Regions from separate parts of the Bacillus sp. EB106-07-01-XG149 genome, predicted to be linked through region 2. Evidence: riboswitches for the same ligand, from Rfam matches in the RefSeq annotation. Region 2 holds a riboswitch; the other holds the start of a gene.
What was found. Region 2 has a riboswitch for preQ1 ahead of AC3WTA_RS15635 (QueT transporter family protein). Riboswitches for the same ligand answer to the same signal wherever they lie in the genome.
Positions count from the first base shown of each region.

Region 1: another riboswitch for preQ1. It lies ahead of queC (7-cyano-7-deazaguanine synthase QueC); the one in region 2 lies ahead of AC3WTA_RS15635 (QueT transporter family protein).

Region 1 is NZ_JBYTDP010000003.1:400,363-404,792, reverse strand. It holds gene queF (preQ(1) synthase) at 1-28, opposite strand, end outside; gene queE (7-carboxy-7-deazaguanine synthase QueE) at 47-763, opposite strand; gene queD (6-carboxytetrahydropterin synthase QueD) at 756-1,247, opposite strand; gene queC (7-cyano-7-deazaguanine synthase QueC) at 1,247-1,909, opposite strand; PreQ1 riboswitch class I at 2,003-2,046, opposite strand; gene kinB (sporulation sensor histidine kinase KinB) at 2,254-3,462, shown strand; gene AC3WTA_RS14325 (DUF6254 family protein) at 3,474-3,590, opposite strand; gene AC3WTA_RS14320 (DinB family protein) at 3,691-4,224, opposite strand; gene AC3WTA_RS14315 (M3 family oligoendopeptidase) at 4,364-4,430, opposite strand, start outside.
Region 2 is NZ_JBYTDP010000003.1:644,271-648,700, reverse strand. It holds gene AC3WTA_RS15650 (DUF2564 family protein) at 1-168, shown strand, start outside; gene AC3WTA_RS15645 (zinc-finger domain-containing protein) at 202-378, opposite strand; gene AC3WTA_RS15640 (ribonuclease H family protein) at 391-1,050, opposite strand; gene AC3WTA_RS15635 (QueT transporter family protein) at 1,199-1,687, opposite strand; PreQ1 riboswitch class I at 1,694-1,738, opposite strand; gene AC3WTA_RS15630 (aldose 1-epimerase family protein) at 1,871-2,743, shown strand; gene AC3WTA_RS15625 (reverse transcriptase-like protein) at 2,814-3,200, shown strand; gene AC3WTA_RS15620 (DMT family transporter) at 3,214-4,119, shown strand; gene AC3WTA_RS15615 (DUF6123 family protein) at 4,122-4,382, opposite strand.

The DNA of each region.
Region 1 (4,430 bases), 240 kb from region 2:
TTAAATCTTCATCTAATCTTCCTGCCATTTTAAACATCCCTTCTCATTATACTCCGCGTTTATTTCCCCATACTAACGCATGAAGCTGTGGCAATACTTTTGCATTATTCATTTCTTTACAGTTAACCGCTTTTTCAATAAGCCACTCATATTTATCTAATAATTTTTTAATCAACATCGCATCATCCACAGTTTTTGTATCATCATTCCCTACTTGTAAGAAGAATGGAACATCTGGATAACGTTCGTGCATCTTAACTGCATACTCAAAGTCATAATCGTCAAATACTACTACCTTTAAACTAATATCTTTTCCTGCTAGTTTCTGAATAACAGCATCTAACTTCTGAAAATCAGTATTCATCGTCGAACTTGGTGGTTTTGGAGAAATCGTTATCTCATCAATTTGAAGTAACCAATCTTGCCATTTACTCCCTTGCGTTTCGATTGCCGTCCGCATTCCATTCTCTTTTAATATAGAAAGAAGAAACTCAATATTTTTCAACAATGCTGGATTTCCACCTGAAATCGTAACATGAGAAAAATTTTCGCCACCAATTTCTACAAGCTCGTTCCAAACGTCCTCTGCTGTCATCTGTCTAATTTGTTCCTTAGCCGATCCATCCCACGTAAAAGCAGAATCACACCATGCGCAACTATAATCACAGCCAGCTGTACGGATAAACATCGTCTTTTGTCCCACAACCATTCCTTCGCCTTGAATAGTCGGACCAAATATTTCTAAGACAGGAATTTTACTCATCGAGCATCCACTCCCGTCTTACTTCCGCATAACTAGTTGGCGTCTCGAAAAGACGAACAAATTCAACACGAGCTCCTTTATATTCGTTCGCACGATTATCTTTTAGTAATGCTTCTGCCATCTTTTCATAAATCCAAACGACCATGTTTTCAGCAGTCGTATTCATTGCTGGTAACGTTTCGTTTAAATAACGATGGTCTAAATAAATTTCTATTTCATTCTTCCAAATTTCTTTTATATCTCCAAAGTCAATCGCAAGACCTATTTCATTTACATATCCACTAATCCCAAATACAACTTTATATGTGTGACCATGTAAGTTTTTACATTTCCCCTCATAACAGTGTAAATGGTGTGCTGCATCAAATGTAAATTCCTTGCTGACCATTACTCTTTTATTATGATATTTGAGCTGTTTACGCTGAATATCCTTGTCCATTTTTTGCAAATTTTCTACGATGCGAAATCCAAAGAAATTATCCATTAGTTATTTGCTCCTTCGCGTTCTTGTAGGTACGTATCTAATCCTGCTTTACGAAGCTGACATGCTGGACATTCACCGCAACCATCACCAATGATTCCGTTATAACATGTTAATGTTTTTTCTCGAACAAATTCGAATGCTCCAAGTTCATCTGATAATTTCCATGTTTCCGCTTTATCAATCCACATAAGTGGTGTATGAATTACGAACGGATAATCCATGGATAAATTTAAAGTAACGTTTAACGATTTCACAAACACGTCACGGCAATCTGGATAACCACTAAAATCAGTTTCACATACACCGGTTACAATATGACGTGCCCCAACTTGTTTTGCTAATACAGCAGCAAATGATAGGAATAGTAAATTTCGTCCATCTACAAACGTCGATGGCAATTCACCTTCTTCATGTGTAATCTCCATATCCGTTCTAGTTAACGCATTTGGAGCAAGTTGATTTAATAGACTCATATCTAGTACCGTATGTTTAATTCCTAGCTCTTTTGCAATTTCCGCTGCACAATCAATTTCTAGCTTATGACGTTGATTGTAATTAAACGTTACAGCTTCTACTTCTGCAAACTGCTCTATTGCCCAAAATAAACATGTCGTACTATCTTGTCCTCCACTAAAAACAACAACTGCCTTTTCTTTTTTCATTTCACTCATTCTCCTTCTCTACTACGAATAAGAAGAAAGAACGTTCTTGAACTGTCACAATAAAAAAACAAAACAATACCTAAAGATATTGTTGTTTCCATAGTTTTTTATAGAGGGAGTTCGCGAACCTCTCCCGTGCAATGCACGGAATTCCTTCTTTCATTGACAAAGCTTATTGTAACATATTGTATACTACCATAAAAAATTTCTGATTTTTCCGCTATTTTTCATTTCATTTCTTTCATTTTATAGTATGATTAATTTAATGCGAGAAGAGAGGAGGCATACCACTGAAACCCTTTATTATTTATCTCTTTCTAAATATATTATTCATCCTTGTTACAATGCTCGTATACCATCTATTTTGGAATCAAAAAGGGAAACGTTCTCCTAAATTAAATTCAGCTATATTTATTGCATTATGTTGCCTCGCTACCATACTATGTATTACTTTCGGAGCAAAAACAAATTATGGATTTCAATTTGATATGCGCCATATCGTATTAATTGTCGGTACATTAACAGGAGGCCCTATTGCTGGTGCTTCCATCTTAACTGTATTAAACATATACCGCTTCTTATTAGGGGGAATAGGTGTTTTCCCATCGCTTATCGGTTCTATCCTTCTATTTATTGTCCTACTATTTACATATAAAGTTTTCAATCGAACTTCTAATCGTATAAAAGTAGCACTTGCCATTATCTACAGTCTCACATACGGATTTAGTTGGATACCTTTCTTCCTTTCAAAGGTTACAAATAAGACTGATTATATACCACATATTATTGTGTATGAGTTATGTACGATACTTGGTACGATACTTATTTTATATTTACTACACATATTACAAACTCAAGTTCGTCTTCAAAACGAACTTATGAATGCTGAAAAGTTTCATTTAATTGGAGAAATGGCAGCGTCCATTTCTCATGAGATTCGTAATCCATTAACTTCAACAAAAGGATTTTTACAACTTTTGCAGTCAGATACATGCACTGAGCAAGAGCGAAAATTATATATCGACATAGCCATTAACGGAATCGAACAAGCAAATCACGTTCTTACAGATTATTTAACCTTTGCAAAACCAAGTATTGAAAAAGAACAAACATTACAGTTAGAAGAAGAACTACTACACGCATTAGCGTTAATTACACCTCTTGCTAATTTAGCAAATGTGCGTACTCATTATATAAAGCAAAGCACTTCTTTTTTTATCGCGGGAGAAAAACAAAAACTAAATCAATGCTTGTTAAATATTTTAAAAAACTGCATTGAGGCCATGCCAAAAGGCGGTGATCTTTATTTCTCATTAGTTCCTGATCATAAGCATATTCAGTTATATATAAAGGATACAGGAGTTGGTATGGATCAAGAACAAGTAAAACGCCTTGGATCCCCTTTCTACTCAACGAAAGAAAAAGGAACTGGTCTTGGAATGATGGTCGTATTCAGTGTTATTCAAGCTATGAACGGAAAAATTGATATTATAAGCGAAAAAGGTACAGGTACAACCTTCTTATTAACTTTTCCACTCATACAAAAAACGTGATGAAATACTCATCACGTTTTTTCTGTTCCTTCAACTAATTCAGCAAAGGCTTTCACTTTACCATGTGGTTTTTGATTTTCTTTACGTGCTTTCCACGCGCGCTCTTCTTCTTTCTTTTTCTTGGACATACTTTTCAACTCCTTCTGTTCTTTCTCCATGTAGTATTCCAAAATAAGAAAGAAAACTATGCACGCATCAAAAAAGAAGTGGTCTCCCACTTCCTTCTGATTATCGTTGCAAAATTGCGTGTTTCGCCTCTTTTAACTGCGTAAGATGTCTTTGTTCATGCAAATCAAGAAATTGAACCCACTGATACAAATTCAAATCATTAAAAATAGGATGCTTTAATCCATTTTCAAATAAATCTTTTTCATCTATCACACTATGAAGCGCGTGTAATAGTTCTTGTCGTGAATGCTCTAGTAATTGAATTCCTTGCTGTTTTTTCATTAAAGTTTCTGTTGGTTCCATTTGCTGAGGAGCTTCTCGTTTATGTGTGCGATCAAGCGTAAGTTGGAGGTCTTTAAATGGAGTCGTGTTTCTTTCATTTTTTTGTAAAGCATATACAAGGGCAGATGTAACTGATTGTTCAACTAAATGCAAGTGATGCAAAATTTGAATAATACTCCATTTATCACGGCGTGGCTTTACATTCACTTCTGTATCATTTAACATTTCAATTTCTGATAATAGCGTGCTTCGAGTAGACTTTAATGAGTTCACCAAACTTTCTAAACTCACATCCATATTAGATTGAAGCATACTTCTTTCCCCCCTTTTTGTTGGTGAAAAGAGGTGCTCCTTATTAGAAACACCTCTTTAGTATTCTGAATTTTCTTTTATTATCTCATCATTTTCTCGTTATGTCGATGTTAAACATGTGAAAAAAAGCGCATGTTTTTTACAATTTTGTGTCGTCAATCGCACGTAGCCACGCTTCAATTTCTGTAATGACACTTTTCACACAA
Region 2 (4,430 bases):
TCAATGGATCCAGATACATTAGAGCATGCGACTACTGCTGTAGAAGCCGCTCGCTCTCAGCTTGAAATTATGAAATCTGTTGCGACAGATTTAGATGAGCCATTTTTAATGAATGAGGAAAAGAAATTAAGTAAATGCGAGCATCAACTAAACGAAGCAAGACACTAAAAAACATCCAGAGAATTTTCTCTGGATGTTTTTTCATGATAACTGTTCTCCATACTTTTTCAATGTTTCTCCAACTGTACATTGTCGTATACAAAATGAATGAGCGTAATACTTACTATTTGTCTTTCGATTATGTTCTCGCAAGAAACACCCTTCACAATACGTTTCTAATAAGTCATTTACCTCTGTAATGAGTTGCTTTTTATCCACCTTTGCACCTCTCTATTCGGTTATTTCTTTATGACTATCAATGACTGTTCCTTCTAATGCTTGCGTAGCTAATTGATGCGCTTCTTTATTTTGTTTTCTAGATATCGGCTCACATACAAGTTTTAATTTCATTTGCTTCGCTTTTTGTTCAATTTGATCTAAGTAATGATTTAAATGCTCATCATAACAAGGCCATTCTCCAGCCAATTGCTGCAGTACAACTTGAGAATCGCCGCGAAGTGTAACTGCTTCATACTTAATTCCGAATTCCTCGAGTATATTCATGCCATGTAGTAATGATGCATATTCCGCTTCATTATTATCATATATACCTTCTATATATGCATTACGGCGAATTCGGTATTTTGTATTTCCTTTTTTATAGTATACACATATACCTACTCCAGCTTCTTTCGTCTGTACATCATAACCGCCATCAAAATAAACGAGTATTTCTTGGGGCTCTTCCTCCACTTGTTTACTCAACTTTTTCATTTCCTTTAATGACCATTCTGCATCCATTTCATCATAAAATGATAGTTCTTTCACTCTTCCTGTTTTCTCGAAATCCTCTGCAAATTGCAATACATCTTCTATGTTCATATAATCTGTCGTTAATTCCGTCTGCAATCCGGTCTTTGTTTTATACAACCAATGAATTTTATATTTCATACTAGATTCCCCTTATATAAGACTTCTTATATGTAGTCAGCTAATGAAAGCCTCACTTTATTTTATTATATTGTATCAAGAGTCACAGCATTATATTCAATATGATTACATACAAAAAGAGCTATCCCTATAGGAATAGCTCTTTCATCTATTGCATAAATCTTTCAAATTGTACTCGTTTATTAATCCAGTACATTACAGGCATACCAATTGCCATGACAACAAATTCACCGATTGCACATGTTAACCAAGTCAACATAAATGGTAAATCAAATGCAAGATGAAGCTCAATTGCAATCATAAACATTGTAATTGTAAAAATAACTGTATTAAAAATCATACGAGCCCAAACACCTTTAATAAATCGCATAGAAATAATCGTTGCAACTAATGCAAGAATAGATTGCCCCACTCCAAATACTAAATCGTAAGCGATCATTGGTGAGAAAAAGAGATTTGTTAAAAATACACCTAATACAATTCCGTAAATTGCTTTCTTATTAAATACAACAAGATGATTAAACATCTCTGAAATACGAAACTGTACATTCGTAAAGCCAAATGGCTGAATAAGCATAGAAACAGCAATATATAATGCCGCTAAAATACCATTACCGACTAATGTTCTAATATTCATGACAAAATCTCCTTAGTTTTTTTACGTGGGATGGTTTCGAACCACGTTATTCGTTTTTTAAGCAACAAGATTATATTGTACGCAATACACACTCTTTCGTCAATAGATTCCTATCATTAACTACCTTTTTTCTTTTGGACAACGTATAATAAAACATATGAAAGATTTAGGAGGTTTCACTTCATGACAGCAACAATTCAAAATGAAAAAGTAATCGTTTCCATTTCTGACAAAGGTGCAGAATTACAAAGCGTTCGCTTAAAAGAAGATAACACTGAATACTTATGGCAAGGCGATTCTACTTATTGGGGGCGCCGCTCACCAATTCTATTCCCAATTGTCGGCCGATTAGTAGATAATACATACTACGTAGATGGTAAACCATATTCTTTAACACAGCACGGCTTTGCTCGTGATCTTACATTCTCTGTAAAAGAACAAAGTGAAACGAAAATCACTTATATTGTAACTAGTAATGAAGAAACATTAAAAAAATACCCATACGAATTCGAATTACTCGTTTCTTATGAGCTAGACGGACAAATCGTTCATGTAACATATGAAGTAAATAACCCTACTTCAAAAGAGATGTTCTTCTCAATCGGAGCACATCCTGGTTTCAACTTCCCCTTATTAGAGGGCGAATCATTTACAGATTATCATTTATCATTTAATGGTTCTGAACGCTTAGAAACAAGCGTATTAGAAGGACCTTACCTTTCAAGTAAAAAGCAATTAATCGCTGAAAATACGAATGAATTACCACTTACATACGATTTATTCAAAAATGATGCGCTTATTTTTGAAAATATGAATACGGATGAAATCTCTATTCGTTCTCATAAACATAATAAATTTGTAAAAGTAGAATTTGATGGCTTCCCATTTGTTGGCGTATGGACACCAGGCGAGAACGCACCTTTCTTATGTATTGAACCTTGGTACGGGATTGCTGATGAAGTAAATCCAGCAAAAGATTTCAAGGAAAAAAAAGGAATTCAATCTTTACAAGCGAATGAAACATTTACATGTCGTTATAGTATTACAATCGGCTAAGTTACTCTATTCCCTACTTCAAAGAAACATATAAGTAGGGGATCATCTTATAATTTGGAGGTTTCTCATTTTGATTGAAGTATATATTGATGGTGCATCAAAAGGAAATCCTGGTCCTTCTGGTGCTGGAGTGTTTATTAAAGGGGTGCAACCAGCTGTACAATTATCATTGCCCCTTGGGACAATGTCCAATCATGAAGCAGAATACCACGCTTTACTTGCGGCATTAAAATATTGCACGGAGCATAATTATAACATTGTCTCTTTTCGTACAGATTCGCAACTTGTCGAGCGAGCTGTCGAAAAAGAATACGCAAAAAACAAAATGTTTGCACCACTATTAGAGGAAGCATTACAGTACATAAAAAGTTTCGATCTCTTTTTTATTAAGTGGATTCCAAGTAGTCAAAATAAAGTTGCTGATGAATTAGCTAGAAAAGCTATCTTACAAAATTAACGGGGGTATGAGTGTGAAAAAAGATTGGATTGCTCCTCTTGCGTTATTATTTGTCTCTTTTATTTGGGGAGCTACGTTTGTTGTCGTTCAAAATGCTATGTCTTTCGTTGGTCCATTTACTTTTAATGGTATTCGCTTTTTATTCGCTGGAATTATTTTATTATTCGTTCAAATGATTTTCTCAAAAAAAGCTTCAAAACAAGATATAAAACAGAGTAGTCTCGCTGGATTAATCGTTGGATTCTTTTTATGCGTTGGCTATGTATTACAAACATTCGGCTTACTTTATACAACTTCTTCAAAAGCTGGTTTCTTAACAGGTCTTAGTATCGTTATGGTACCAATTTTGTCTTTTATCTTTTTAAAACAAAAAGCTACCATTTTTATCGTAATGGGCATTGCTGTAGCAACAGCAGGTTTATACTTATTAACGGCTGGTGATTCTTTTCAATTAAACATTGGAGATATACTCGTTCTCGGTTGTGCAGTTGCTTTCGCTGCCCATATTCTTGTTAACGGCTTCTTCTCTAAGAAAATATCACCTTTATTGTTAAGCACGTCGCAAGTATTAGCTGTCGGTATGTTTTCTTCTATTTGCGCTTTTTTGTTTGAAGATTGGGAAAAATTATTTTCAGTGGCACTATGGACGAATTCTTCCTTTTTATTCGCTCTATTTCTAACTTCCCTATTTGCGACATCCATTGCTTTTTTTATTCAAACATCAGCACAAAAACATACGTCTCCAACGAGAGTAGCAATCATTTTCGCAATGGAGCCCGTTTTTGCTGCCTTAACAGGCGTTCTCGTTGCAAACGAACAACTTTCTGTCTCTGCTATTATCGGATGCCTATGTATTTTCCTAGGCATGGTTTTTGTTGAATTACCTTCCAAAACAAAAAAAGAAGCGCAGGCTGCATGAAGTTACGCTTGTAACTTCCGCATAAAAGCCTTAGCGCTTTTTTTATCTGTAATTTCTTCTTCTTTCAATCGTTCTAATAACGCAACAAAATAACTTCCATCAAACTGTAATTGATGTTTAATTGTCGCTTCTATTGCCGCGTTCACAATTCCATCAGATGCACCAGTATATCCTTGTCCGAACATAATAAATCCTTGTGCTTCCTCTGATAATTTAAATCCTTTCGTATGTAAGAATGAAAGATAATCTTCTACTGTTTGCATGTTATTCCCACCTACTCAAAAATTCTCCATCTCCTATCATACATGTTT